One region of the Rhizobium sp. CBN3 genome, then DNA from elsewhere that is predicted to be linked to it. Evidence: predicted binding sites of a transcription regulator. Region 1 holds the regulator's gene; each other region holds the start of a gene.
What was found. Region 1 encodes HrcA, which represses chaperone genes, less so after heat shock. Its sites were predicted from a motif close to GTTAGCACTCNCNNNNNGNGAGTGCTAAC; they were not measured.
Positions count from the first base shown of each region.

Region 1 (7,442 bases):
ATGGCATTTCGCTTTTCATAGCACTCAGTGCGTTTGACGGTCAGTGCAGGCTGACCGTCTTCAATTCGTCTTCGGCGGCCTTGAAGAAGGTGCTGGAGCGGTTGTCCGTCAAAAGGATCGGCGTGCCGTCGGCACCGAACAGTGCCCAGAGATCGACGTTCGGATCGATATCCGGCGCCTCGGGGAAGCACTTAGCGACCTCTTCGGTGCGCATCTTTCTGATATAGGCGACCTCGCCGTTGCCGATGTGGGCAAGCTCGGATTTGGTCAAGTGAGACGTGGCTTCTTTCATCAACATTCCTGTTCCTCCGGGAGAAGGGACCAACGGTTCTGGAAACCGTTGTGCTACTGTGAGACCGAAATGTTAATTTTCTTGACCATGCGCGCCGGTTCCGGACGAATTAGATCGACGGAGAGCAGACCGTTCTTCAGGCCGGCGCCGAGGACCTGCATGCCGTCGGCCAGCACGAAGGTGCGCTGGAACTGGCGGGAGGCAATGCCGCGATAAAGATAATCCCGCTCGCCCTGCTCCACCTGACGGCCGCGGATCACAAGCTGGTTCTCCTCGGTGGAGACATCGAGCTCCTCCTCGCTGAAACCGGCAACGGCAAGGGTGATGCGCAGACGTTCGGGGGCGCCGCTGTCGGCGGCGATGCGTTCGATGTTGTAAGGCGGGTATCCGTCGCTCGCTTTGGAAATGCGCTCCAGCGTTTTTTCCATGGCGTCGAAGCCCAGAAGCAGGGGGCTGGCGAAAGGGGTAATGCGGCTCATCTCTTTTCAAGTCCTTGATGCAAGCGACCATCCCGGACCTCAAGCGCAGCATCCGGATGCCGCTAATATGGGGGCATGATCACGGCGCTGCAAGGCGCACGCGACCCTCCCGATTCAAACCTCTCTCACTTTTCGAATGCCGGCGCCCGCCTCCTTGCTTGACAAAGGACCTGCTGCCTCGCATCAAAACATGCCCGCGCGGAATGTGCCGATTTGTGACGGGGAATGAAGAGATTGTGTCTGCCGGAACAAGCGGCATGGCGAGAACAGGACGATTGGAATGGCAAGCGCGAGAAAGATCATCATCGACACGGATCCCGGCCAGGATGACGCGGCCGCCATCATGCTGGCTTTCGGAAGCCCCGATGAGCTCGAGGTGCTAGGGATCACGACGGTCGCCGGCAACGTGCCGCTGTCATTCACCAGCCGCAACGCGCGCATCGTCTGCGAGCTCTGCGGCCGCACGGATGTGAAGGTTTTCACCGGCGCCGACAAGCCGATCGCCCGCAAGCTGGTGACTGCAGAACATGTGCACGGCAAGACCGGCCTCGACGGCCCTGTTCTGCCCGAACCGACGATGGCGCTGCAGCCCGGCCACTCCGTCGATTTCATCATCGAGACGCTGCGCCGCGAGCCGGAAGGCACGGTGACGCTCTGCACGCTCGGGCCGCTCACCAATATCGGCATGGCCTTCCAGAAGGCGCCCGACATCATTGCCCGCATTCGCGAGCTGGTCATGATGGGCGGCGGCTTCTTCGAGGGCGGCAATATTACGCCGGCCGCCGAATTCAACATCTATGTCGACCCCGAAGCCGCCGACATCGTCTTCCGTTCAGGCGTGCCGATCGTGATGATGCCACTCGACGTGACGCATCAGCTGCTGACGCGCAAGGACCGGGTCAAACGCATGGCCGAGATCGGCACGGCGCCTGTTAAGGCCATGGTCGAGATGTTGGAATTCTTCGAACGCTTCGATATCGAGAAATACGGTTCTGATGGCGGGCCGCTGCACGACCCCACGGTCGTGGCCTATCTCTTGAAACCAGAGCTTTTCCAGGGCCGCGACTGCAATGTCGAGATCGAGATCCGGTCCGAACTCACCGTCGGGATGACCGTCGTCGACTGGTGGCATGTGACCGAGCGCAAGCGCAACGCCAAGGTCATGCGCCATGTCGATGCGGACGGCTTCTTCGATCTGCTGATCGAACGCTTCGCCCGCATCTGATTTTTCTTTCCTTTTCCGAGGCGGAGAAGGAAAACGACCTCAGGCGTCCTTCTCGTCGAAGACGGAATTGATTTCGGCCTCGACCGGCTTCGGGCCGCCCTTGGCAACGCCGACCATGGCCGGCCGTAGGACGCGTTCGCCGATGGTGAAGCCGGCCTGCACGACCTGGACGACGGTATTGTTCGGCACTTCGGAGTTCGGCACCTCGAACATCGCCTGATGAAAATTCGGATCGAATTTCTGGCCGACCGGCTCCAGCTTGCGAACGCCGTGGCGCTCCAGCGCCGAGAGCATCGAGCGCTCGGTCATCTCCACACCTTCGATCAGGGTGGTGAGGCCGGCATCGGCCGTGGCCTTGGTCTCCGGAGAGATGGCGTCCAGCGCCCGGCGCAAATTGTCCGAGACGGCGAGCATGTCGCGGGCGAAACCGGCGACGGAATAGGATTTTGCATCCTTGACCTCGCGCTCGGTGCGGCGGCGCAGATTATCCATCTCGGCGGCAAGGCGCAGATAGCGGTCACGCAGCTCGGTATTCTCGGCCTTCAGGAGGTCGAGCGGATCCGGCTGGTTTGCCTCCTCCTGCCCGACAGTGGCAGTTTCGACGTTGACGGCAGCGTCGGCTGCGGCGTTGGCCGCAGTTGCGTCAGGTCCGTTTTTCGTCGTTTCATCGGTCATGACGGTCTCCGGTTGGTATTTTCAGATGCGCCCGATATCGAGGTTTGACCGGAAAAAATCAAGCCTGCGTGACGAAGAAGCGAAAATTCCGCGGCTTCGTCAGTGATGACCTCAAAGCGGATTGCGCGACAGGCGGGAGACGAGCTGAGCGGTGTAATCCACCATCGGCACGATGCGGGAATAATTGAGCCGCGTCGGGCCGATGACGCCGACCGCGCCGACGATCCGGTCGTCATCGTCGCGATAGGGCGCGACGATGAGCGACGAGCCGGACAGAGAGAAGAGCTTGTTTTCCGAACCGATGAAGATGCGCACGCCTGAACCGCTTTCGGCCAGGTTGAGAAGCTCGATCAGGCTGTCCTTCTTTTCGAGATCGTCGAACAGCATGCGCAGCCGGTCGAGATCTTCGGCGCCGGCGAGGCCTTCGAGCAGGTTGGCGCGGCCGCGGATGATCAGCTGGGCGGGCTTTCCCTCGTCCGGGCTGCCAGCCCAGACGGCGATGCCGCGCTCGACAAGATCGCGCGAGAGCGCATCGAGTTCGTGACGGACATCATCCTTCAGCCGGCTTAACTGTTTGCGCAGCTCCGGCAGCGTCTGGCCGGACATGTGCGCGTTGAGGAAATTCGCCGCCTCCGTCAGCTGCGAGGAGGTGACGCCCGCCGGCAGTTCGATGATACGGTTTTCCACCTGATCGTGATCGCCGACGAGCACGGCGAGCGCCTTTGTCGGTTCAAGCCGGATGAACTCGACGTGTTTCAGCACCGGATCACTTTTCGAGGTGATGACGAGGCCGGCCCCGCGCGAGATGCCGGAGAGCATGCGGCTCGCTTCGTTCATCATCGATTCCACCGGATTGCCGCCGCTTTCGGCCCGCACCTGGCGATCGATATTGGCGCGCTCCTCGGCGGAGAGATCGCCGATCTGCATGAAGGCATCGACGAAGAAGCGCAGCCCGATCTGGGTCGGCAGCCGGCCGGCGCTGACATGCGGGGAATAGATGAGACCGAGCTCTTCGAGATCGCTCATGACGTTGCGCACCGACGCCGGCGAGAGTGACATCGGCAACAGGCGCGACAGATTGCGCGAGCCGAGCGGCTCGCCGCTTTCGAGATAACCCTCGACGATGCGGCGAAAAATTTCTCTGGAGCGCTCGTCCAGCGCAGCAACGGCATCCGAAACCGACGTCGACCTGATGCCCATGAACCTTTTCAAACCCACGCTGATGATGCTCCCGAAAATATAGTCAAACTCGCACGCGTGGCAAAAGGGAATTTGCAAATGAGCGCGGCCAATCGTAGAAGCGGTCAGCAACTCCAGGAGATAAGAATGCGGCCTTCAGGCAGAAAAACCGACCAGATGCGCAAGGTCTCGTTCGAGCGCAATTTTTCCAAGCATGCGGAAGGCTCCTGCCTGGTGAAATTCGGCGATACGCATGTGCTTTGCACCGCAAGCCTCGAGGAAAAGACGCCGCCGTGGCTGCGCAACACCGGCAAGGGCTGGGTCACGGCCGAATACGGCATGCTGCCGCGGGCGACCGGCGAGCGCATGAAACGCGAGGCCGCCGCCGGCAAGCAGGGCGGTCGCACCCAGGAAATCCAACGGCTGATCGGCCGGTCGCTACGTGCCGTCGTCGATCTGCAGGCGCTCGGCGAAAAGCAGATCACGCTCGATTGCGACGTCATCCAGGCCGATGGCGGCACACGGACCGCCTCGATCACCGGCGGCTGGATCGCGCTTTACGATTGCCTGAAATGGATGGAAAGCCGCAACATGATCAAGGTCGAGCGGGTCCTGAAGGATCACGTCGCCGCCATCTCCTGCGGCGTTTTCGCCAGCCAGCCGGTCATCGATCTCGATTATCTCGAGGATTCCTCGGCCGAGACCGATGCGAACTTCGTCATGACCGGCGCCGGCGGCATCGTCGAAATCCAGGGCACGGCCGAAGGCACGCCGTTCAGCGAAGAGGAATTCAGCTCGCTGATGCGGCTTGCCAAGAACGGCATCGGCGAACTCGTCGCTCTGCAGAAAGAGGCGATTGCAGGATGAACGCCATGCTGGAAGGCATGTTGGAAACGGCGCTCTATGCGCGCGATCTCGATCAGGCCGAGACGTTCTACGGGGACGTTCTTGGGCTTGAAAAGATCACCCGCGCCGGCAACCGACATGTCTTCTTCCGCTGTGGCCCAGGCGTTCTCCTGATCTTCAACCCCGAGGAAACGATAAAGCCGCCGGCACCCGACGCGCTGCAGGTGCCGCCGCACGGCACCACCGGGCAAGGCCATGCCTGTTTCCGGGTGTCCGGTCGCAATATTGATGCGATGGCCGAACGGCTGAAGGCGGCTGACATCGCGATCGAATCCGAGGTGCACTGGCCAAATGGCGGCCGCTCGATCTATTTCCGCGACCCTGCCGGCAACAGCCTGGAATGCGCGGAGGCTAAAATCTGGGGCATCGAACAGGATATTTGAATGCGCAAGCTCGAAACCAAAACCATCGTCGTCGCCAGCCACAATGCCGGCAAGATCCGCGAGATCCAGGAACTGATCGGGCCGCTCGGCTTCACCGCAAAATCGGCGGCCGAACTGAATTTCGTCGAACCAGACGAAACCGGCACGAGCTTCGAGGAGAATGCGACGATCAAGGCGGTCGCCTCGGCCAATGCCGCCGGCATGCCGGCGCTTTCGGATGATTCCGGTCTGGTGGTCGACGCGCTCGGCGGCGATCCCGGCGTCTACACCGCCAACTGGGCGGAAAGGGCAGACGGCACGCGCGACTTCGACATGGCGATGGCCAAGGTGGAAAAGGCGCTGCAGGACGCCGGCGCCACGACGCCGGAACAGCGCGGTGCGCGTTTCGTCAGCGTGCTCTGCCTTGCCTGGCCGGACGGGCATACCGAGCTTTTCCGCGGCGAGGTGGAAGGCCATGTCGTCTGGCCGCCGCGCGGCACCCAAGGCTTCGGCTATGATCCGGTTTTCCAGCCCGAGGGTTATGCCGTCACCTTCGGAGAAATGAGCGGCGAGGAGAAACACGGCTGGAATGTCGGCAAGCCGCAGGCGCTGTCGCATCGGGCCCGTGCCTTCAAACTTTTCGTCGAAACCTGCCTGGAGGCATAAGATCTGTTCGTGGGCAATTTCGATACGCCAAGCCTCTCGCGCGACGCCGCGCTGCTGCCCGATACCGGCGAGCCCGGCTTCGGCGTCTATGTGCATTGGCCCTTCTGCGCGGCGAAGTGTCCCTACTGCGACTTCAACAGCCATGTACGCCATCAGCCGGTGGATCAGGAGCGCTTTGCATCAGCCTTTCTGAAGGAGATGGCGGCAGTCCGGGCGATGAGCGGGCCGAAGACGGTGACGAGCATCTTCCTCGGCGGCGGCACGCCGTCGCTGATGAAGCCGGAAACGGTCGATGCCATTCTCGACGGTATCGCGCGGCACTGGCATGTGCCCGCCGGCATCGAAATCACCATGGAAGCCAATCCGTCGAGCGTCGAGGCCGAACGGTTCCGCGGCTACCGGGCGGCCGGCGTCAACCGTGTCTCGCTCGGCGTACAGGCGCTGAACGACCGCGATCTGAAATTCCTCGGCCGGCTGCATGACGTCGCCGACGCGCTGAAGGCGATCCGGCTGGCGCGCGAGATCTTCCCGCGTATGTCCTTCGACCTCATCTATGCCCGGCCGGACCAGACGGTCGAGGAATGGGAGAAGGAACTGAAGGAAGCGATCTCCTATGCGGTCGACCATCTGTCGCTCTATCAGCTGACCATCGAGGAAGGCACGCCCTTCTTCGGTCTGCACAAATCAGGCAAGCTGATCGTGCCGGACGGCGAGCAATCGGCCCTGCTCTACGAGGCGACGCAGGAGATCACGGCGCGTGAGGGCATGCCCGCCTACGAGGTTTCCAATCATGCCCGGCCGGGTGCCGAAAGCCGCCATAACCTGACCTACTGGCGTTACGGCGACTATGCCGGCATCGGTCCGGGCGCGCACGGCCGCCTGACGCATGGGCATGAGAAGCTCGCGACGGCGACCGAGCGCAAGCCGGAAGCCTGGCTCGAGATGGTCGAGCGCGACGGCCACGGCATTCTCGATGAGGAGCGGCTCGGTTTCGAGGAACAGTCGGACGAACTGCTGCTGATGGGACTGCGGCTCAGGGAAGGCGTCGATCTCGCCCGCTGGCAGCAGCTTTCGGGCCGTGAGCTCGACCCGAAACGCGAGGAATTCCTGCTCGAACATAAATTCGTCGAGCGGATCGGCAATTCGCGCCTGCGCTGCACGCCATCGGGCATGCTGATCCTCGATTCTGTCGTCGCCGATCTCGCCTGCTGACACCCATAAGAGTTCCGGCGCGGTGACGATATCGCTGCCCGCGCCGAAAAATCTTCTCAGCCGTGGCTGGTGGCGCCTGCCTTGAAGAGGCTGCCAGTCGGCGTCTTCAGGAACATCTCCAGCGGAATGTGTTCCTGGTGCAGGAAACCGGTCGCCTGCAAGAGACCATCGCGGACCATCTCGATGACGGCGACGACCGAGGCCGACGTCGTCCAGGCGATCGCTGTGCGGCGGGCGCCGGCGATCTCGATCGGGTAATAAGCGCGCACGAATTCCTTGCGACGTAGGCTGCCGTTCTCCGTGCCTTCCGCGGCCACGTGCACGTAGACGACATCGTCTTCGACAGGCGGCTTGGCGTTGGTCAGGATCTCGCCGGCGAGCTTGCGCTTGTCGCGCATCAAGAGCTCATGGAAGAAGAAGTTCATCAGCTCCATATGGCCGGGATA
Region 1 is NZ_JAULSE010000006.1:120,489-127,930, reverse strand. Features, by position in the region: gene QWJ46_RS11815 (DUF1150 family protein) at 41-298, opposite strand; gene QWJ46_RS11810 (Hsp20 family protein) at 346-771, opposite strand; gene QWJ46_RS11805 (nucleoside hydrolase) at 1,052-1,996, shown strand; gene grpE (nucleotide exchange factor GrpE) at 2,036-2,671, opposite strand; gene hrcA (heat-inducible transcriptional repressor HrcA) at 2,783-3,871, opposite strand; gene rph (ribonuclease PH) at 3,998-4,717, shown strand; gene QWJ46_RS11785 (VOC family protein) at 4,714-5,139, shown strand; gene rdgB (RdgB/HAM1 family non-canonical purine NTP pyrophosphatase) at 5,140-5,784, shown strand; gene hemW (radical SAM family heme chaperone HemW) at 5,794-6,996, shown strand; gene QWJ46_RS11770 (saccharopine dehydrogenase family protein) at 7,053-7,442, opposite strand, start outside.

Region 2 (7,442 bases), on a different contig from region 1:
GCAATGGCTGATGGGCCACGCGCTCGACCAGGTCGCCGGACGAAATCTTGGGCTGAACGCGACGCGGGCGGCGCGTCGCCTTTATTTGTCGTTGGATTTTGTCCGTGAAGCGCCCGTCTTTCAATGCCAGGGTGAAGCGATAGCGCCACCGGATGTGGAGTTGCCGCCCGGTGCCGCAATACGGCCTGTGGAAGCTGAAGATCTGGAGGCGATCGCCGAACTGGATCGCGTGGCCTTCGGCACGGACCGCACGCCGCTTCTGGCAAGGCTCATGACAAATTCGAAGGGCGTCGTGCTCGTTCGCGGCGGCCGGATCGAGGCCTTCTCGCTTTGCCGAAGGTTCGGGCGCGGCCATGTCGTCGGCCCGGTGGTGGCGGTCAGTGACGCTGACGCGATTGCCGTCGTCCATACGCATGTGCTCGAGCATGCGGGGTCATTCCTGCGCCTCGATACACGCGAGAAAGTCGGGATATTTGCCGATTTTCTCTCCCGCTGCGGCCTTGCTGTCTTTGACTTCGTGACAACCATGTCGCTGGGCGACCCTTGGCTCCCAATTCCGGCAGGTCATGTGGGGCATCGGCCGAAAACCTATGCGCTGGTCAGCCAGGCGCTCGGCTGACGGGAATTAAGCGCCGGGATAAGTGGGCATGGCGGCCGAAGCCTTGATACGTTCGGCTTCGGGTCGGAAGGAACGATATTGCCACAGGCCTTCCCGCCGTTTCCCGCCGGTATACGGTCTCGAGCCAGAACACCGTGTCATCGATCGGCAGGACAGGATGCCAGGCATACCACTCCGACCAGATCCTCTCTCGCTGCTCGATACTCATCGCTCCTCTCCCCACTCTTGAAGCGATCCGCTTCGAAAAACATTCAGCAGGAGAGAATTATATTACGAAACCATTCTGTCGCGAGGATCGTTTTTGGCGCCGCGTGAAGTTGCTCAGCCAATCGTCTCACCGCCGCTGGCGCGCACAAGATGGCCGGATAATCAGCCAATCGAGCGCAGCCCGAGATAGGCGGCCAGGCTAACGGCAGAAAGCGCGATGGTCAGCCTGGGGCGGGCGTCGTCGAACATCGCCGCCAGCATAAGGCAGAGCATCAGCACGACGGATTTGGCCCAGAGATTTTGGTCGGAGATGGTGAAGGCGACTGCCGCAAGAAAGACGGCGCTTGCGACGACCGTCACGGGAGCGGATTTCTCAGCGAGATCGCCGCCGGCAAAATACGGCAGAAGAAAACGCCGCATGCTCAGGCCTGAAGCGACGCTTAGAAGAAGGCAGGTCAAAACAAGGTGCAGCATATGGTCGGCGCCGGTCGTTCTACAGATCAGCATAGAGACGCAATCTCCATGCCAGCCGCAAAACGCCCGATAGCCGGGGCGATGCAGCGGTTTGCGTGGCTATTTCGGCGGCGTCTCGATCTTTTTTCGGCAATCACTTGGCTGTCTGGCCTGCGGATGCGCGGACATTTTTAATGAGAAGGTCGAGCCCGGGAGCCTTCACGCGCTGCCCCGATTCCGGTTTTTCGCCTGTGTCTAAACCCGCTTGAGCTCGGGTAATGATTTTTATATAGAGAACAATGACTCGCTTTAATTCCGGAAAAGAGATTTTTCATTGGACCTTTCGTCAATCGAGATATTCCTCGCCGTTGCCAGCGATCGCAGCGTTACCAAGGCCGCAAAGGCAGTCGGTCGAGTGCCGTCCAACGTGACGACGCGCATCCAGCAATTGGAGGAAGACCTTGGCGCTTGCCTGTTCAGCCGTGACGGCAAGAAGATGACGCTGACACGGGAGGGCGAAACCTTTCTCGCCTATGCCAACCGGCTGATGGCGCTGGCGCTCGAAGCGCGTCAGGCCGTGCGGCCTCTTGCCCCATCGGGAACATTGCGGGTCGGCACGATGGAGAGCACGGCGGCAAGCCGGCTGCCGGCGGCGTTGACGCAATTCAACCAGATGTGGCCCGACGTGTCGCTGCATCTGACGATGGGCGCGTCACGCGATCTCGCCCGCGATGTTCTGGCCGATGTGCTGGATTGCGCGCTGATTGCCCGCCCGCCGAAGACGATGCGGGAGGAGGATCTGGATTTCGATGCCGAACTCGAGGCGCTGGAGATGGAGACGGTCTTCGTCGAAGATTTGTTGATCGTGCTGCCATCCGGCCATCCCGCCATCAAATCCGCGGCCGACCTGCGTGTCGGATCGCTGGCAGCTTTGGAACCTGGCTGCACCTATCGCCGGATTGCCGAAAACTGGGCGCGCAAAACGAGCGCCCTATCGACGAGCGAGCTTGGTTCCTATCATGCGATCCTGGCGAGCGTTGCGACCGGGAATACGGCGGGTGTGATGCCAAGGTCCGTTCTCGATCTCATGCATTGGCCGACTGCCGTTCAGACCCATCAGCTCGGGCCGGTCGAAACGCTGCTGGTTTACCGCAAGGACGATTGCCCCAGCGCCTTCAGTGCCTTTCATGAGGTGCTTGGCGCAACCAAAGGCAGAGATGTCAGGCTGGCGGCGAACTAGCTTCTGCGTCTCTTCCTTCACCCTCCAGATAATCCTCACTCATCATTGGTCTTCGCATGCAGTTTCCCGTTTCACCGAAGGTGGGGCCGAGCCGTTTTCGCCGCTTTCGATTGTTTTCGCCCATTCTGGCCGGCGCGACTCTAAGAGAACGATTGATCGCCTGTTTCGGCGCCTTGCTGGGCATCGGTCTCACCGGCGTCATCAGCGGCTATCTGTTCGGCCAGGGGCCACATCTTCCGCTGATCGTCGCACCGATGGGGGCGTCGGCGGTGCTGCTTTTCGCGGTGCCGGCAAGCCCGTTGGCACAGCCATGGGCAATCATCGGCGGCAATACAATTTCCGCCTTGATGGGCATCATCGCCGCCTATTTCATTCGTGATCCGATCATCGCCACGGGCGTTGGCGTCTCGCTGGCCATCGGCGCGATGTCGTTCACGCGATGCCTTCACCCGCCGGGAGGGGCTGCGGCACTGACCGCGGTGCTCGGCGGTCCTGTCGTCGCCGGCTGGGGATTCCTCTTTCCCTTCGTGCCGGTCGCTTTGAACTCCTGCATTCTCGTCGGGCTCGGGCTGCTGTTCCACAAGCTTTCCAGACGGAACTATCCGCACGTCGTTCCGAAGCCGGCGGAGAACACCCATCAGACGATCGATCCGCCATCCGCCGCGCGGGTGGGCTTTCGCGAGGAGGATGTCGATGCCGCCCTCGAGGCGCTCGACGAAACCTTCGATATCGATCGGGCGGACCTCGGAAGACTGCTGCAGCAGGTCGAACTGCAGGCGGCTATCCGATCAAACGACAAGATCAGCTGCGCCGATATCATGTCGCGTGACGTGATCGCCATCGGCGAGACGTCCGAGCCGGACGCCGCGCGACATCTTCTTTTGAAGCATAATATCCGCACCCTGCCGGTGAAGGATCCGGAAGGCCGTCTGATCGGCACTGTCGGCTTGCGTGAATTGTTTGGGGGCGGCGATACGATTGCCCACGCGATCTCAAAACCGGCGGTGGCAAGAGCTTTGGATGCCGCCCTGTCGCTGCTGCCGGTTCTGACCGACGGGCGCACCCATGCCGTAATTATTGTCGACGACGACCACCGGATCCTCGGCCTGATATCGCAGACCGACCTGTTGAGCGCGTTGGCGCGGCTGCTGCCGAACGACGGCGACGCGATCGCTGCCGTGGCGTGAAACGTGCGGTGCCGCTGGCCCGTCACGGCCGCCGAAGGCGACGTGCCTTCGTCGTCGGCCCTTCCGATATAATCCCGGCTATGACCTGAAACGGATGCGGGATGCGCTCGTCATCGATTTCGCGCCGCGCCGTCACTGAGCAGTCGGCGGGCGTCCGTCCGGCTCAAACAGGCCGCGGGCCGCCTCGACCATCGACTGCAGATGATTGGGATCGCGCACGCCCTGCCGGTAGAGCTCGATGATGATGCCCGCCATTCGTTGGGCTTCTTCGCTGTCTCTTGCTACTGCGTAATCGGCGCTGAGCTTGTCGAAGACGCGCTGGCAGGTTTCGAGATCGCGGGAGTCCAGCGGCACCTGCGATCGGTTTATGATCGTTTGAACCATCGTCATTCCCTCGGAAAAGGCCCGCCCGGCGTGTCCGGGCGAGCCCGCGACCCTGTCTTAAAAGTCCATACCGGCGCCGGGCGGCATTGCCGGAGGAGCATCCTTCTTCGGCTTCTCGGCGATCATCGCTTCCGTCGTCACCAGCAGGCCGGCGATGGAGGATGCGTCCTGCAGCGCGGTGCGAACGACCTTCGCCGGATCGATGACGCCCTGCGCGTAGAGATCGCCGAATTCGCCGGTCTGAGCGTTCCAGCCATAGGAGAATTCGCTCTTCTCGCGCAGCTTGCCGACAACGACCGAGCCTTCCGCGCCAGCGTTTTCGGCGATCTGGCGAGCCGGGGCCTCGAGCGCACGGCGGACGATTTCGACGCCGACCCGCTGGTCGTCATTGGCGGTCTTGATATTGGCGAGTGCCTTGACCGAGCGCAGCAGCGCCACGCCGCCGCCCGGCAGGATGCCTTCCTCGACCGCTGCCCGGGTTGCATGCAGCGCATCGTCGACGCGATCCTTCTTCTCCTTCACCTCGACCTCCGTCGAGCCGCCGACGCGGATGACGGCAACGCCGCCAGCGAGCTTGGCAAGACGTTCCTGCAGCTTCTCGCGGTCGTAGTCGGAGGTGGTTTCTTCGATCTGGGCCTTGATCTGGGCGATGCGGCCTGAAATCTCCTCCTTCGAACCGACGCCGTCGATGATGGTCGTGTTTTCCTTCTCGACCGTGATCTTTTTTGCCCGGCCGAGCATATTGAGCGTCACATTCTCAAGCTTGATGCCGAGATCTTCGGCGATGACGGTGCCCGCGGTCAGGATGGCGATGTCTTCAAGCATGGCCTTGCGACGGTCACCGAAGCCGGGTGCCTTGACGGCAGCGATCTTCAAGCCGCCGCGCAGCTTGTTGACGACGAGGGTCGCAAGGGCTTCGCCTTCGACGTCTTCAGCGATGATGAGAAGCGGCTTGCCCGACTGAACGACAGCTTCGAGGATCGGCAGCATCGACTGCAGGTTCGACAGCTTCTTCTCATGAATGAGAATATAGGGGTCCTCGAACTCGACCCGCATCTTGTCGGCATTGGTGACGAAGTAGGGGCTCAAATAGCCCCGGTCGAACTGCATGCCTTCGACGACCTCGAGTTCGGTCTCGGCCGTCTTGGCCTCTTCAACGGTGATGACGCCGTCATTGCCGACCTTTTGCACGGCCTCCGCCAGGAAGCGGCCGATTTCGGGATCACCATTGGCGGAAATCGTGCCGACCTGGGCAATTTCGGCATTATTGGATATCTTACGGGCGTTGGCCTTCAGTTCTTCGACGATAGCGCTGACGGCGAGATCGATGCCGCGCTTCAGGTCCATCGGGTTCATGCCTGACGTCACTGCCTTGGCGCCCTCCTTGACGATTGCCTGGGCGAGCACCGTCGCAGTCGTGGTGCCGTCGCCGGCGATGTCGCTGGTCTTCGAAGCGACTTCGCGGACCATCTGGGCTCCCATGTTTTCGAACTTGTCTTCGAGCTCGACTTCCTTGGCGACCGAGACGCCGTCCTTGGTGATGCGCGGCGCGCCGAACGACTTGTCGATCACGACGTTACGGCCTTTCGGACCCAGCGTCACCTTTACGGCATTGGCCAGGATGTCGACACCGCGCAGCATCTTTTCGCGGGCTTCGACGCTGAATTTGACTTCTTTAGCAGCCATGTCCTCACTCCTTCATCGGCAGCTAGCGCATGTCGCCAAGTGTACAGCGGTTTTGCGAGAACGACATGCGTAGAAATTAAGATCTAAAGCGCAAGGAGCGAATCTCAGAGATTGCAACGCGCTTTAACGTTGACTTCCGACGTGATGGACTCAGGCGGCCTCTTTCTGCTCGCCCTGATCGTCGATGATACCCATCACGTCGCTTTCCTTCATGATCAGCAGGTCTTCGCCGTCGATCTTGATCTCCGTGCCGGACCACTTGCCGAACAGGATGCGATCGCCGGCCTTGACGTCGAGCGCCTGGATCTGGCCGGCATCGTTGCGGGCGCCGGAGCCGACGGCGATGACTTCGCCTTCCTGCGGCTTTTCCTTGGCGGTGTCGGGAATGATGATGCCGCCCTTGGTCTTTTCCTCGGAAGCGACGCGGCGGACGAGAATGCGGTCATGAAGCGGTCGGAACGACATGTCTTCCTCCATAGACAAACAATAACGAACGGTGTTGGCGCTCGCCGCACCTGATTGACGAGGTCCGGACGGGTGCAAAGTCGCGCGCCTTGCGCGAATGATCTGGTTCGAGCGTTTTTCGATTTCAAGAGGAACAGGAGAAAAATTAGCACTCTCTGTCGGCGACTGCTAGCAGTTCTCCCGGGAACAGAAGACCCGCTCCTGCGTTCGACATAATGACGATGGTCGTCCCCTCGTCTCGAAGGCGAGTTCAAACTGCAACTGGCTTGAATCCGGATGTCGGCGTTCCTAGCTCTCAGGCGATCGAGGCTCGATGAGCTCGATCACCGTCCCACGTCTTTAGGAGTGAGTGACATGGAAGAGAAGACCAATATAATCAAAGACCTCAGTATCGAGGAACGCGAGGAGATCTTCGTCGATATCGCTCGCACGCTGGAGGATACAGCGCGCGAGGCGCTTGTAGAAGGCAATACGCAATTTGCCGTACTGTCCAACAACATGGCCGAAGCAATCCGCGTCAATGCCGACGAACTCGCCCGGGACGATCCCGAGAATGCCGAGCGGGTGTTGCTGCAGGCAACCGCGATGATCACGCAGTTCGAGGCCGTGCACCCCTATCGCATGGTGAGCATGGCCGTTCACTGATTTCGCCGGCAGCACTGTTCGGCTCGACCGACCGCTCGAATCAATCGCCAGCAGGCGGAACTCTCGCGGCCGGCGGAGGTTATTGGATCACAGCATCGAAAGGTGATCCATGACCACTTTCCCAACCAACACGTCACCCGAGAGCGGAACCGACGACGCGCGCTCTTTCGATACGCAGCAAGCCGAGGCCGACCGCCAGGCGGCATTGGAAGCCGCCCGGCGCAATATGCGTTCGACGTTGGATCGCGATGGGGGTACCGAGACCCCAAGCCTGAAACTTGCGAGGGAGTATCTGAGTCTCGGCGGGAGGCGCAGGTCCAAGATCGACGACAACATTACCACTGTTCGCCAGTGGGATGAGGATCCCCCGGCGGCGGAACGCTTCTGGAAAGAGCGGGTGGAAACACTTTCAAAGGCTGAGCGCAAGCAGGTGGAGGATTTTCTTCCCACCATCAACACGCCTTGAAAGACCGCCGGCGGCTCGTTGTCGCACGATGTGTTCGAACGCTCCGGAGGAGGAAGAGCATGCATGAGATCAATCCGGCAATGCAGGAAT
Region 2 is NZ_JAULSE010000008.1:213,192-220,633, reverse strand. Features, by position in the region: gene QWJ46_RS14900 (GNAT family N-acetyltransferase) at 1-619, shown strand, start outside; partial or broken gene QWJ46_RS14895 (hypothetical protein) at 626-827, opposite strand; gene QWJ46_RS14890 (hypothetical protein) at 989-1,300, opposite strand; gene QWJ46_RS14885 (LysR substrate-binding domain-containing protein) at 1,614-2,519, shown strand; gene QWJ46_RS14880 (HPP family protein) at 2,576-3,706, shown strand; gene QWJ46_RS14875 (hypothetical protein) at 3,839-4,090, opposite strand; gene groL (chaperonin GroEL) at 4,148-5,776, opposite strand; gene groES (co-chaperone GroES) at 5,927-6,241, opposite strand; gene QWJ46_RS14860 (hypothetical protein) at 6,596-6,886, shown strand; gene QWJ46_RS14855 (hypothetical protein) at 6,996-7,352, shown strand; gene QWJ46_RS14850 (four-helix bundle copper-binding protein) at 7,412-7,442, shown strand, end outside.
Region 2: groES (co-chaperone GroES) is a predicted target of HrcA. The motif match lies at 6,386-6,414, and genes of this name have one in related genera.

Region 3 (7,442 bases), on a different contig from region 1:
GCAGCAGCGACAAAGGGGCGGCTGCCGCCCATGCTTGCGGCGAGCAGGCAACCGGATAGGAGGTCGGTCCGCGTGCGCGTTGACGCGGCAGGCCGCAGAGGAGTTCGGGAAGCCGCCGCAGGTCGATATAGGTCGCAGCGGCAAACAGCCCCTCGAAGATTCGCGCGGCTTCGGCGCGATAGCCATAGCGGGCAAGACCACTGGCGATCATGGCATTGTCATGTGGCCAGATCGATCCATTGTGGTAGCTCATAGGATTGTAACGTGCTTCGGTCGAGGGAATGGTCCGGATGCCCCAGCCACAGAAGGACGAAGCATTCATAAGGGTGCGGGTCACCTGTGCGACCCGTTCAGGATAAGCAATACCGGTGAACAGAGCATGGCCCGCATTGGAGGATCGGACCCGGCAAGGCCGTTTATCCCCGTCGAGAGCCAACACGTAGGTGCCGAGTTCCTCATCGAAGAAGCTCAAGTCGAAGGCGCGGCGCAGTCCCTCCGCGCGCGCGAGAAAGCTCGCCGCGCGTTCCGGCTTGCCCCTCCACCGGAAGATTTCGGCAGCACTTTGCCAAGCGCCGTAGACATAGGCCTGGACTTCGGCGATCGCGATCGGGCCTCGGGCCAAGGTGCCGTCGGCATGGAAAACCGAGTCGTTGCTATCCTTCCACGCCTGATTGATCAGTCCTTCCTCGGTCAGCCGCCCGTATTCGACGAAGCCGTCGCCATCGCGATCCCCATATTCGTCGATCCAGGTCAATGCCGCTTCGACATGAGGCAGGATACGGTCGATGGTCGCAAGATCACCGGTTCGTTTGAGATAGTCTCCGGCCAGCATCACGAAGAGCGGCGTCGAGTCAATGCTGCCGTAGTAACGCCGGAATGGAACTTCGCCGAGTTCGGCCATTTCGCCGCAACGCACTTCGTGCAGGATCTTGCCCGGCTCGGCATCCGAAGCAGGATCGACGTTCGTCGCCTGATTGGCTGCGAGATGACCGAGAACCCCGCGGGCGATCTCCGGATCGAGCCAAAGTGTCTGAAGCGCCGTGATCAGCGCGTCACGGCCGAAAACGGTGCTGAACCAGGGAATGCCGGCATAAGGATAGGGACCTTCCGGCTTGTCGGTGATCAGCATGTAGAGGTCGGAGGCGCTGCGTCGCGCGACTTCGTTGAAGATCTCGTTGGAGGTTGTGACCGACGCCGCGCGCGAGGAGGAGGCGCGCAACGCACGGCGGGCATCCCGCAAGGTAAGGAAGAAGGAAAGGCGGCTCAGCCGATCGGCGGAAGTATGGTCGCAGCCGATCTGGATGAAGAGCGATTTGGTCTCGTGCGGCTCCAGATGAAGGTCGTAAGTGACGAGATCGCTACGAATCTCGGCCGGTTGAGGCATGAAGGAAAGGCGCGTCGACCGCTTGCGATCGTCCAGGCCAATATAGGAAAGCAGGATCCAATCCTGTTCCACGACGGCGGGAAGATGGCGCCCTCGCCTTGCCCTTGCGGTGCCGCGGACTTCGAAAAGATCGGCGAAATCGGCCCCGAAAGAGATTTGAATGCGAACATGTTGCCGCCGCTCGTCATAATTTCTCACGGCCAGCCGTTCATAACAGCAGGCATTCCAGAGAAAGCGCGATCTGCGCAGATGAATCACGTCATGACCCAGAACCAGCCTTCCCTTGTCATCGAACTGATCAGGATTGGTGAGATCGCAGGTCAGCGTCGCGTTGTCATCCCGCAGCGTCGACGACAGAAGCATCGGCCGCTGTTCGTTGATCGTCAGGTAAAGATGCGAGAGGTGACGAGTGTCCCGGTGGAAAAGGCCCTCCGGGCTGCCGGGACCGGAAAGAGCATCGCCATTATGGTCGAAGACGGCGAAAGTATCGCCGTGCTTCAATGTACGCGGCCGGCGCTCCTGCAGCGATGCGGCGGCCGGAATGAAGAACTGAGCGACCGGCGTCGCCAGGCCTGACGATGCTGAGGCGGGATTGCTCTCCGCAGTCACGTTTGACATGTCTCCTCCTTGCCTCAGGCGACAGCCTGCAGGTCGAGCGCTTGACCATTCGACCGGCGGATCGGCGCGGCTTTGGTGCGAACGCCAGGCAGTCTGCGATAGATGTCGAGATAATCGCACGCCATTCGCCGTGCGGTGAAGCGCTTTTCAAACGCGGCCCGCACCTTGCGCCGATCGAGGCGGAGTGCCCATTCGACGTTTTCGGCCGCCTCGGTGACGCTGTCGACCAGGATGCCGGAGATGCCGTTGTCAATGACCTCGGGAACCGAGCCACAGCCGAAAGCGATGACCGGCGTACCGCAGGCCATGGCCTCGATCATCACCAGCCCGAAGGGCTCCGGCCAGTCGATCGGGAAGAGCAGAGCGCCTGCATTTCCCAGGAAGTCAGCTTTCTCACGTTCATCGATCTCGCCGATGAATTCTACATGTGAATGGCTCCTGACCATAGGCTCGATGACGGTCTCCCAATAGGCCTTGTCGGCATTATCGATCTTGGCGGCGATCTTCAGAGGCATTCCGACCTTTGCCGCGATCTGGATGGCGCGGTCGGGGCGCTTTTCCGGGGAAACACGACCAAGGAAGGCCAGGTAATTACCCCTAGGGTTCTCCGTAAAGGGAAGAAGATCGGCCGGCAGACCATGATAGACCGTTCCGCGCCAGTCGACCGGTGGCATCGGAAGGCGCTGATCATTAGAGATCGACACCAGTGGGATCTCGGGGAACGCCGCGTAGAACGGCTTGAGATCCGGCAAGTCGAGTCGCCCGTGCAGCGTGGTCACCGTTCGATCGGCAAAATCGCGGATCAGCGGGAAATGCAGCAGGTCGATGTGGAAATGCAGCACGTCGAACTCATGCGCTCGCCGACGGATCTCCTCAAGCATCACGACCTGATGCGGCAGATGGTCCCTGACCGCCGGATTGAGCCGTAAGGCGACGTCCGCACACGACACGAGTGTCGCCCGGGTGACGGAATCGCCGCTGGCAAAGAGCGTGACCTCATGCCCCTGTGCCACGAGTTCTTCAGTCAGGTAGGAAACGATCCGCTCCGTCCCGCCGTAGAGCTTTGGCGGAACGCTTTCGGCGAGCGGCGCAATCTGAGCGATCTTCATCGGCAAACCTCCTCAGTTGAGCAAAGAGCCGTCGGCAAAAATCATGCCTGCGTCCTCGAGAGGCACACGGCAGGCCGGACGGAGAGTCATGTTTCGAACAGCGGTCGGCGCCGTCCTCCTTCCCAGTAGCTGCACAAGCCAAGGCCGGGAAACCGGCGGGTGCGTGGTTTTCGACGACGGGTCCTGTTGGAATTCAGGGAAGCGGACGTATCCTGCCTCGCGGATGGTCGATCGCCATTATCCAAAGCCTTCAGCGCTTCAAGGATCTCGTCACAGGATACAGCTCTTTCCGCCCCTGGGTAAAGGCGGAGGGCTGGTACGGATTCGACCGCGAAGATATCGGATGCCCATGAAGCGAGAATTGCCCGCTTCTCGTCGTCGTCGATCTCGGCAGCGGCAAGCACGTCACGCGGGTGACCAAAATGCTTCGCCGGATGAAGCAGATGCGCCGCGCTGATGGCCGCCACGGCATTCTGCTGTATGGAATTGCTGCTGTTTTCCTTTCTCATAGCTTGGCTCCATTGATGTCGACCGATGGAACTTGTTTCATTCGATAGTGCGTAGCACGGCCCGCCCCGTGGGCAGAGCGGGCCGAGCGATCGCTTAGAAGTCCATGCCGGCGCTGGTGGGCATGGCCGGAGCAGCTTCCTTCTTCGGCTTCTCGGCGATCATCGCCTCTGTCGTCACCAGCAGGCCGGCAACCGAAGCTGCGTCCTGCAATGCGGTGCGAACGACCTTGGCCGGATCGATGACGCCCTGCGCGTAGAGATCGCCATATTCGCCGGTCTGAGCGTTCCAGCCATAGGAGAATTCGCTCTTTTCCCGCAGCTTGCCGACGATGATTGAGCCTTCTGCGCCGGCGTTTTCGGCTATCTGGCGAACCGGGGCTTCGATCGCCCGGCGGACGATGTCGACGCCGACCCGCTGATCGTCATTGGCAGTCTTGATATTGTCTAGCGCTTTGACCGCGCGCAGCAGTGCCACGCCGCCGCCCGGCAGAATGCCTTCCTCGACTGCCGCGCGGGTGGCATGCAGCGCGTCATCGACGCGATCCTTCTTCTCCTTCACCTCGACTTCGGTCGAACCACCGACACGGATGACCGCAACACCGCCGGCGAGCTTGGCAAGACGTTCCTGCAGCTTCTCGCGGTCGTAGTCGGAGGTGGTCTCCTCGATTTGGGCGCGGATCTGAGCGGTGCGACCGTCGAGTTCCGTCTTCGAACCGGCACCGTCGATGATGGTGGTGTTTTCCTTTTCGATCGCCACCTTTTTCGCCCGCCCGAGCATGTTCAGCGTCACATTTTCGAGCTTGATGCCGAGATCTTCGGAGATGACGGTGCCGCCGGTCAGGATGGCGATGTCTTCCAGCATGGCCTTGCGGCGGTCGCCGAAGCCAGGCGCCTTGACGGCAGCAATCTTCAGGCCGCCGCGCAGCTTGTTGACGACGAGCGTTGCGAGCGCTTCGCCTTCGACGTCTTCAGCGATGATGAGGAGCGGCTTGCCGGACTGAACGACGGCTTCGAGAACCGGCAGCATTGACTGCAGGTTCGACAGCTTCTTCTCATGAATCAGGATATAGGGATCCTCCAGTTCGACCCTCATCTTGTCCTGATTGGTGACGAAATAGGGGCTGAGATAACCGCGGTCGAATTGCATGCCCTCAACGACTTCAAGTTCGGTTTCGGCGGTCTTGGCCTCTTCAACCGTGATGACGCCTTCGTTGCCAACCTTCTCCATTGCTTCGGCAAGGTAGCGGCCGATCTCGGAATCACCATTGGCGGAGATCGTACCGACCTGGGCAATTTCGGAATTGTTGGAAATCTTGCGGGCGTTAGTTTTCAGTTCAGCGACGACAGCGTCGACGGCAAGATCGATGCCGCGCTTCAGGTCCATCGGGTTCAGGCCGGAGGCGACCGCCTTGGCACCCTCCTTGACGATCGCCTGGGCGAGCACCGTCGCAGTCGTGGTGCCGTCGCCGGCGAGGTCATTCGTCTTCGATGCGACTTCGCGCAGCATCTGCGCACCCATGTTTTCGAACTTGTCTTCGAGTTCGACCTCCTTGGCGACGGAAACGCCGTCCTTGGTGATGCGCGGCGCGCCGAAGGACTTGTCGATCACGACGTTGCGGCCTTTGGGGCCAAGCGTCACCTTCACGGCATTGGCCAGGATATCGACCCCACGCAACATGCGTTCACGGGCATCGCTATGAAATTTCACTTCTTTCGCAGCCATTCTTTAACTCCTTCAATAGGCAGCTTTTATTGACTTACGCGCGGAGAACGCCTCAGGCGGCGATCTTTTTGGCCGCCTGGGCTTCGATAACGCCCATGACGTCGCTTTCTTTCATGATCAGCAGGTCCTCGCCGTTGATCTTGATCTCCGTGCCGGACCACTTGCCGAACAGGATGCGATCGCCGACTTTGACGTCGAGCGGCTGGATCTGGCCGGCATCGTTGCGTGCACCAGAACCGACGGCGATGACCTCGCCTTCCTGCGGCTTTTCCTTGGCGGTATCGGGAATGATGATGCCGCCCTTGGTCTTTTCCTCGGAATCGACGCGGCGGACGAGAATGCGATCATGAAGCGGTCGGAACGACATGTTTTCCTCCAATGGACAAACAATAGTGATGTTGTTCCCCTGGCCGGACCGGATGACCAGTCCGGGCGGGTGCAAACCTCTGTCGAGCATCTTGCGCGCAATGATCTGGTTTTGCGCTTTTTCGATTTCAAGAGGGCGCGGAGAAAAAATTAGCACTCCCCAAGAACGGCTGCTAACACACTGAGAAGGAACAATAAACGCGGCCGCTGCGTTGAGAAATTAGTTGATGGACGCAAAAATATGCGCCACCTTCTCGTTGTCGTGAAACGGAGATGAGGCATGCAATTTTCATCGGATCTGGAGCGTCAGCTCAGCGGTTACGGCCTTACCACTGCGCACATCCTCTACCGCATCCCCGACTTTGAATCCGTTCTCCAAACCTATGTCTGGCAGGATTACGATCTCGCCCCGGACTTTCCCGAAATGCATAAGTTCCTGGATTTCTGGCAGTCCACGCTCGACGGACCGCTGCATTCTGTCCGCTACACCCATCAGCGGCTGATCGGACCGAACGAATGGCGTCGCGTCATGGGCGAGTTCAAATTGCATTAGGTCGAAACCCGCATTTTTAATCCAGCGGGGCGTGGTTGCCACAGGCGCACGGTGTCGCCCGGGTAATCACTCGTGCTCGGCAGGGCATGGCCAGGTCGCCGGCGTCGAGAGGCCGGGCGGCAGCTTGGTCGAGGCATCGCCGCACGCTAGGTCGATCTGCGCCTGTTCGAGGCCGGCGGCAGCCGAGAGGTCAAGGCCTTCGATGCGGGTCAGGAACATGAAGGCGCGCTCGAACGTCGCCGGGCCTTCGAAGATGGCATTGGAGAGATCGGCGCGGGAGAGATTGGCGAAAGAGAATTTCACCCCCTTCAGCACCGCCTTGTCGAAATCGGCGCGGCCAAGTTCGGCCTTTTCGAAGCTCGCGCCGGAGAGCCGGGCGCCGGCAAAATTGGCGCGCTGCAGCTCGGCGCCGGCAAAGGAAGCACCTTCGGCGGCAATATTGGCGAAGCTGGCACGATAGGCCTCGACCTTGGCGAAGTTGGCCCCTTCGGCATGTGACCCCTCAAGCGAGGCGCGCACCAAGCTCGCCTTTTCCAAATTGGCGGATTTGAAATTCGAACCGCTGAGATCGGTCAGCGAGAAATCGGTGCTGAAGAGATTGGCGCCTTGGAGGTCACTGCCCTGCAGCATCAGGTTCTTCTTCGTGCATTCCTGCCAGTCGAGCTTCGGCGAGGCCGTGCTACCGCAATCGGCAGCACGCGAGGAAATCGGAGCAGCGGCGAGAAGAAGGAAGGCAAGGAGGCCGAGCGGCGATCTATGCATTGCCATTGAACTGTTGATCTCCATGACGCTTATCACGCCGCCTCTCGCGAAGCAGGCGGCCTCTCTTTTCTACACAGCTCAGAATACAATAAAAAGATAGCGACCGCTCCGGCAATGATTTGCCGGTTCACTCCGTGCGGCGAGCGCTCATCCTCCGTCGGCCTTGCCCGAGCAGGCAGGTCAATCGGCCCCGCCGGGCAGGCGAAGCTCCATGCAGGTGAGGTCCAGCCAACGGCCGAACTTGGTGCCGACCTCGGAAAATCTGCCGGCGATGCGGAAGCCGAGCTTCTCGTGCAACCGTATCGAGGCGGTGTTCTCGGCCTCGATGCCGGCGATCATCACATGGATATTGGCGGCCGCCGCACGCGCGATCAATTCGCGCATCAGGGCCTCGCCGATGCCGCCGCCGCGATGATCC
Region 3 is NZ_JAULSE010000003.1:436,987-444,428, forward strand. Features, by position in the region: gene QWJ46_RS07430 (amylo-alpha-1,6-glucosidase) at 1-2,002, opposite strand, end outside; gene QWJ46_RS07435 (glycosyltransferase family 4 protein) at 2,017-3,111, opposite strand; gene QWJ46_RS07440 (hypothetical protein) at 3,198-3,620, opposite strand; gene groL (chaperonin GroEL) at 3,715-5,343, opposite strand; gene groES (co-chaperone GroES) at 5,396-5,710, opposite strand; gene QWJ46_RS07455 (usg protein) at 5,990-6,262, shown strand; gene QWJ46_RS07460 (pentapeptide repeat-containing protein) at 6,329-7,030, opposite strand; gene QWJ46_RS07465 (GNAT family N-acetyltransferase) at 7,205-7,442, opposite strand, start outside.
Region 3: groES (co-chaperone GroES) is a predicted target of HrcA. The motif match lies at 5,859-5,887, and genes of this name have one in related genera.

Region 4 (7,442 bases), on a different contig from region 1:
CGGCATCCACCACTTCGGCGCAGCCTTCTCCCGATCGAGATAGGCGTTGAGGATCGCCTCGTCGGTCTCACCGTTCAAGGTGTATTCCTTGGCGTGGATACCGCCGCTGATGTAGAGAAGATCGAGGCCGAAATTCAAGGCCCCGCGCACATCCGTCGGCATGCCGTCGCCGATCGCCAGCACGCGGTCGGTGGAAAATTCGCCGCGAAGCTCGCGGGCGGCCGAAAGCGTCGCTTCGTAGATCGGCCGGTGCGGCTTGCCGGCAATGCGGGTTTTGCCGCCGAGCTGCTCGTAATAGGCGGCCATGGCGCCGGCGCAGGGGATGATGCGATGGCCGCGCTCGACGACGAGATCGGGATTGGCGCAGATCATCGGCACGTCGCGCGCCTGGAAATCGAGGAGCATGTCAGTGTAATCCTCGGGCTTCTCGGTCTCGTCGTCGAAAAAGCCGGTGCAGACGAGCGATTGCGCTTCACCCGCCGGCCGGCGCTCGACGCCTATGCCTTCGAGAAGCGCCTTGTCGCGCTCGGGGCCGAGCAGAAAGACCGTTTTCGGCCCCTCGGAGATCAGCCCGCGGGTGACATCGCCCGAGGTGACGATTCGATCATAGGCGCCGTCGGGGACCCCGATATGGCGCAACTGCTCGACCACCTGCCAGGAAAGGCGCGGCGAATTGGTGATCAGCACGACGGCAAGGCCGCTCTCACGCGCCACTTGAAGGGCGGCGGCAGCCTTTGGAAACGGATCGACGCCGTTGTGAACCACGCCCCAGACGTCGCAGAGCACCACGTCGTAGTGAGCTGATATCTGCGAGAAGTTTTCTATCCGCCTGGCCATTCCGATTTCCCGATTTGCTTCAGTCACCGGTGACATTGCAAAGGCGCAAGGCGATGGCAAGGCATTTTCTCTTCACCTTGACAGACAAGACCCTCCGGCAGTCCCCAGCAAGAGCGGACGGCAAGGTCCTGCGACGTTGCCAAACGCAAAGGCCGGACAAGATTTCGGCGGCAATCTCCGATAATTCGTCGCCTCTTCACAATTCCGGCACAAAAATTCGTGATTGCTCTCATTGACTCCTCTCGGAGCCATCCCTAAATGCTCGAGCGCTAGCACTCACCTTAGAGGAGTGCTAACACTTATCCATGTGGACCGCTCCGGTCCGCGAATGTCATTCGATCGAGGGATTAGACAATGGCAAGCACCAATTTCCGTCCGCTTCACGACCGCGTCGTCGTTCGTCGCGTCGAGTCCGAAGAAAAGACCAAGGGCGGCATCATCATTCCCGACACCGCCAAGGAAAAGCCGCAGGAAGGCGAAATCGTCGCCGTCGGCTCCGGCGCTCGTGACGAGTCCGGCAAGGTCGTGGCGCTCGACGTCAAGGCTGGCGACCGCGTTCTGTTCGGCAAGTGGTCCGGCACTGAAGTCAAGATCAACGGCGAAGACCTTCTGATCATGAAGGAAGCCGACATCATGGGCATCATCGGCTGATCGGCCGATCCGCTTTCCCGAAATGGCTGATGGGCTTCTTGCCCGAACAAATCGAATTCAGGAGTCACAAACATGGCAGCTAAAGAAATCAAGTTTGGCCGCACCGCGCGCGAAAAGATGCTGCGCGGCGTCGACATTCTCGCCGATGCAGTGAAGGTCACGCTCGGCCCGAAGGGTCGTAACGTCATCATCGACAAGTCCTTCGGCGCTCCGCGCATCACCAAGGACGGCGTCTCGGTCGCCAAGGAAATCGAACTCGAAGACAAGTTCGAAAACATGGGCGCCCAGATGGTCCGCGAAGTCGCTTCGAAGACCAACGACATCGCCGGTGACGGCACCACGACTGCAACCGTTCTCGCCCAGGCGATCGTTCGCGAAGGCGCCAAGGCCGTTGCCGCCGGCATGAACCCGATGGACCTGAAGCGCGGCATCGATCTCGCCGTTGCCGAAGTCGTCAAGGATCTTCAGGCCAAGGCCAAGAAGATCAACACCTCGGAAGAAGTCGCCCAGGTCGGCACGATCTCCGCAAACGGCGAACGTCAGGTCGGTCTCGACATTGCAGAAGCCATGCAGAAGGTCGGCAACGAAGGCGTCATCACGGTTGAAGAAGCCAAGACCGCCGAAACCGAACTCGAAGTCGTCGAAGGCATGCAGTTCGACCGCGGCTACCTCAGCCCCTACTTCGTCACCAACCCGGAAAAGATGATCGCCGACCTCGAAGACGTCTTCATTCTCCTCCACGAGAAGAAGCTGTCGAACCTGCAGTCGATGCTGCCGGTTCTCGAAGCCGTCGTCCAGACCGGCAAGCCGCTCCTCATCATCGCTGAAGACGTCGAAGGCGAAGCTCTTGCTACGCTCGTCGTCAACAAGCTGCGTGGCGGCCTCAAGATCGCTGCCGTCAAGGCGCCTGGCTTCGGCGACCGCCGCAAGGCCATGCTCGAAGACATCGCCATCCTGACCGGCGGCACCGTCATCTCCGAAGACCTCGGCATCAAGCTCGAGAGCGTCACGCTCGACATGCTGGGCCGTGCCAAGAAGGTCTCGATCTCCAAGGAAAACACCACGATCGTCGACGGTTCGGGCGCCAAGTCCGACATCGAAGGCCGTGTTGCCCAGATCAAGGCGCAGATCGAAGAAACCACCTCCGACTACGACCGCGAGAAGCTGCAGGAACGTCTTGCCAAGCTCGCCGGCGGCGTTGCCGTCATCCGGGTCGGCGGCTCGACGGAAGTCGAAGTCAAGGAAAAGAAGGACCGCATCGACGACGCCCTCAACGCGACGCGCGCTGCCGTTCAGGAAGGCATCGTACCGGGCGGCGGCGTTGCCCTGCTGCGCTCTTCCGTCAAGATCACCTCCAAGGGTATCAATGACGACCAGGAAGCCGGCATCAACATCGTTCGCCGCGCTCTGCAGGCTCCGGCCCGCCAGATCGCTGAAAACGCAGGTGACGAAGCTTCGATCGTTGTCGGCAAGATCCTCGACAAGGATCAGGACAACTACGGCTACAACGCCCAGACCGGCGAATATGGCGACATGATCGGCATGGGCATCATCGACCCGGTCAAGGTCGTTCGCACCGCCCTGCAGGATGCCGCTTCCGTCGCATCGCTGCTGATCACCACCGAAGCCATGATCGCCGAGCTGCCGAAGAAGGACGCTCCGGCTATGCCGGGCGGCATGGGCGGCATGGGTGGAATGGACATGATGTGATAGGCCAAAGGCCTTTCGCACATCGTCCATGAAACTGGACAGGAAGGGCGGCCCCCGGGTCGCTCTTTTCTTTTGGCTGCTGCGATTCGATCCGTTGCGCACTATTTTATGCCGTGCAGCGCGTCAGCCGACCTCGAAGCTTTCGTCAAGCTTGCGTCACCGCTTATTTTCAATCCCGGAAAACGGGTGGAGGAGGTCGGATCATGGCGTCGTCTGCTGTGCACCATCGGGTGAAAATGTCTTTGAAGTGCCAAAAACAGCGATTCTTGCTGCTTTTCCGGCGAAACGGCCGGGCGGAATGCGGGAGCCTCTAGAAAATAGCGGCCGAACCGTCTCTGAAAAAGGCATTGCCGTTTGTTTAAAAGCTCCTATAAATCCGCGCAGCAATTGACGTGCGCCCCGGCGATAATTTTCGCCCTCAAACGAGGCCGGAGCGCGAAAAAGCGACGCCAGAACGTTCGGTTTGAAGGCTCCGTTTCGGAAGCCCGATGGCTGTGGCGATGAGCGGCGAATGCCGGCGCGGACATAATGTCCGCTGCTACATGATCCTGTTTCTTGTGTTTGACGTGCGTGCGGCGGAGGAGCCGCATCCGAACTGGGGAACGCCTTGTTTAAGATCGCCAAAGCCAATGCAGCCGTGCCTTTGATGACCGGCTCGATGAACGACAACCATCAAAATCACCAGATGCTGGCGCAGTTGTCGGTTTCCGAAAGCTGGACCGGAGATTTTTCGAGCGGGCTGATCCGTCTCGGCAAATGGAGCGCGATGCTGCACGGCCTCACCGCCGAGGAATGCGGGCTGCTGAACCTGATCCGCTGCTACGATAGCAAGGATCGCGCCCGCGTGCTGGAACTGTTCGAGCAGGCGGCAACGCACTGCTCCTCCTTCTGCTTTTCAACGACGATCATCATGCCGAATGGCTTGCGCCAGCCGCTGTTCTGCATGGGCGAGTCGAACGGGCTCGAGGAGAAATACAGCGGCAGCATGACCGGCGTCTTCATCTTTCCTCGCTTCAAGCTCGAAGGCGCAAGGCAGATCACGAGCCGGCAATAAGACCGGCGACGCGAGATAAAGGCCGCCTCAGGGCTCAGCCACTAACGTAAACGAGTATCGGTTACTGCGATTCGGCCGGTATGACATCAGCACCATCCATGACATAGGTCGCGTAGCGATGGTCGCGGATCAGGCTTATCTTTCGCTCCCGCCACTCGAGTAGCATGAAATAGGAAGGACCGGCCGATGGTTCGGCCGATACCAGGAATATTTCCCGGCCTTCCAGCCAGGCCGGTTCGACCCTGACCCGCGGATATTCGGCATAATAGGTGAAAAATCGACCGACGTCGGCGGCACCGGAGATTTCCGGCCGTCGCGCCTGGCGAAGCCGAACATCGTCTGCCAGCAAGCGACGTAGCGCGTCCCAATCTTGAGCGTTGAAGAGCGCTGCAAAGTTCAGGGCCTCGGGACTTGGCGACGGCGCAACCTCGGACCGCACGTCGGAGATCGCGCGCAATCTCGCCCTACCGCGCGACAGATGGGCCTTGACGGCATCGACACTCAGTTCCAGCAGCGATGCGATATCCGCAAGCGACTCCCCCAACACATCCTTGAGGATCACCGCGCTGCGTTGCGGCACCGGCAATTCTGCAAAATGACCCAGGGCGACCCGCACCGTGTCCCGCCGGATCAGCGCGTCCTCCGGGCCGACGGCGCTGATATCGGCCAGATCAAAGGCCATCTCAAGCGGCTCCGACCGGCGCGTACCGCGCTGGCGCAGGGCATCTATGGCTCGATTGTGGACGATGCGAAATAGCCACGGTCGCAGCGGCGTGCCCGTTGGGATCGAGCCAGCGGTCGCAAATACCCTGGCAAACGCGTCCTGAACCACGTCCTCGCCGTCGATCACCGAACCCACCAGACGAGCAGCATAACGATGCAGTTGGGGGCGAAGCGCGTCCGCTTCCCTGGCCAGGTCTGCAAGCAGAGTTTTCCTCTCTTCAGTCCCCAGAGCTGGGTCTTTCGTCATTCGATGACCGTCACACCCGTATCCCCACGCACGGCATAGACCATGGCCTCAGCGAGGCCGGAATCGCCGATCAGTTCGGCGACCGTATCACCGAAAGCCCGCGGCGTCATGTCCGGCCAGGTGGCGGCCTGTTCGGCAAATGTACGACCCGCCTTCGCAGCATAGGCCCCGATTCCGGTATCGCCCACACCAGTTCCAACGAACATCTGCCGGGGAACGATGACCCGGAACCGCAAACCCAGGCCGAGTTCCGCCGACAAGTCGTCGGCATATTTTGCAATGAACCACTGCGCGCGCTTGGCGCCGGCATAACCTCCCGATAGCGGCGACCCCTGCACGGCGGCTCCGCTGGAGACCAGCACGACGAGCCCGCCCGGCGCCATTGGCAAGGTCAGGGTAGCCTGTACCCAATGCAGCGCGGCCTTGACGTCTACATTCCAGTTGGTCGTGAATGCCTCCCAGCCAATCCGGTCGATCCGCTCCATGGGCGGTTTCGCACCGGCATTCATGATGACGACATCAGGTCGCGTCTGCTCCATGATCCGCCACGCCGCGTCGGCATCAGTTGCATCGGCCGATATGGCGGTGACGGCCAGTTGCTCAGCCGGCCCCTGCACAGCCGTCGCGTTTCGGGCGACCACGGTGACTTCGGCCGCGCGAGCAAGGAATGCCTCGGCAAGTCCACTCCCCAAGCCGCGGCTCCCGCCGACGACCACAATTCGCTTTCCTTCCAGATCCATTTCTCAGTCCTCGTTCATTCGACCGCTCGACGACGGTCGCAACAACGACGGTTCAAGGAGGTGAAAAGAGTCATCGCCATCTGCGATTTGTGGAAGCCAGCGTCAAAAAAGTCTGGCTCGACCGAATGCCGCCGTGATTGCGGTCGCCAGCCGAAGCGGATCGCTCCCTTGATACGGGGTTGCTTATTCCGGTTGACCTATCGCGCCGATCCTCCACATCTGAGGCGATCCCGAATTTCGGCCGATGCGGGTTCTTGCAAAGGTTGACGTTCACTCCCCGGAAGGGACAGGCAATCGAAGCCGCCTTGAATGTCTGAGGAAATCTCCGGCATGAGTAATGCCCGACCACCAGCGTTATTGGGGTTTTGCTTAAGATGGTCCTCACGATTCCACGTTAGTGGCCGGGCGGCAGGGCGGCCTTTTGCATTGTCCGGCGGATCGTCCGTTACTCCGGTTTGATAGGAATGTTGAGGCCTCTGGTGCTTGCCGGACGGGCGATGCAGCGCTCCAGCCAATCGGAGACGGCGGGGAATTTCGCATATTCGAGAATCTCACGGCCGCCATAGAAGATGTCGGCGCCGCGAATCCAGGTGAAAGTGGTGATGTCGGCGATCGTATATTGATCGCCCATGATCCATTGGCGGCCCTGCAGCCGGCCTTCGAGCACGCCGAGCAGCCGTTTGGATTCATCGCGGTAGCGCTCCACCGGATAGGAATTATTGGCGACCTTGTCGGCGGCGAATTTGTAGAAATGGCCGAATTGACCGAGCATCGGGCCAATGCCAGCCATCTGGAAAAACACCCATTGGATGCATTCATAGCGGCCGGCAGCATCGGCAGGGATGAGCTTGCCGGTCTTTTCCGCAAGATAGAGCAGGATGGCACCGGATTCGAACAGGCCGATCGGCTTTCCCCCAGGCCCGTTCGGATCGATGATCGCCGGAATGCGGCCGTTCGGATTGAGGGATTCGAATTCCGGCGACTTCTGCTCGTTGGCGGCAAAGGAAATATAGTGCGGCTCGTAGGGGAGCCCGAGCTCTTCGAGGGCGACCGATACCTTCACCCCGTTCGGCGTCTGCAGGGAATAAAGCTGGATGATGTCGGGGTTTTTCGCCGGCCAGCGCGTAGTGATCGGAAATGCGGAAAGATCTGCCATAAGAGACTCCATGTTATCAGCCGACCATAGGAGACCAGACTCCGGAAAAGCAAGCGAGGGCGTCGTTCCATATTATTGAACGAACTGTCCCCTTCTGTTTATCTTTCCATTACAGAAGAAATAGGCGAGATAGGGATATCAGAGATCCACAGCGTGCCGGGGCACCAAGATCTCCAGAGCCCTTCAAACGGAGACAATATCCATGTCGAACGCCATCATCCTGATTGCCCGCATTCTTCTGTCTTTCATGTTCATCCTCTCCGGCTTCATGAAGCTAACCGATCCTGCCGGTACAGCGGGCATGATCGCCGGTGCCGGCCTGCC
Region 4 is NZ_JAULSE010000009.1:77,985-85,426, reverse strand. Features, by position in the region: gene QWJ46_RS15440 (TIGR01459 family HAD-type hydrolase) at 1-837, opposite strand, end outside; gene groES (co-chaperone GroES) at 1,192-1,488, shown strand; gene groL (chaperonin GroEL) at 1,561-3,198, shown strand; gene QWJ46_RS15425 (hypothetical protein) at 3,227-3,589, shown strand; gene QWJ46_RS15420 (hypothetical protein) at 3,806-4,252, shown strand; gene QWJ46_RS15415 (sigma-70 family RNA polymerase sigma factor) at 4,314-5,222, opposite strand; gene QWJ46_RS15410 (SDR family NAD(P)-dependent oxidoreductase) at 5,219-5,962, opposite strand; gene QWJ46_RS15405 (glutathione binding-like protein) at 6,408-7,118, opposite strand; gene QWJ46_RS15400 (DoxX family protein) at 7,321-7,442, shown strand, end outside.
Region 4: groES (co-chaperone GroES) is a predicted target of HrcA. The motif match lies at 1,106-1,134, and genes of this name have one in related genera.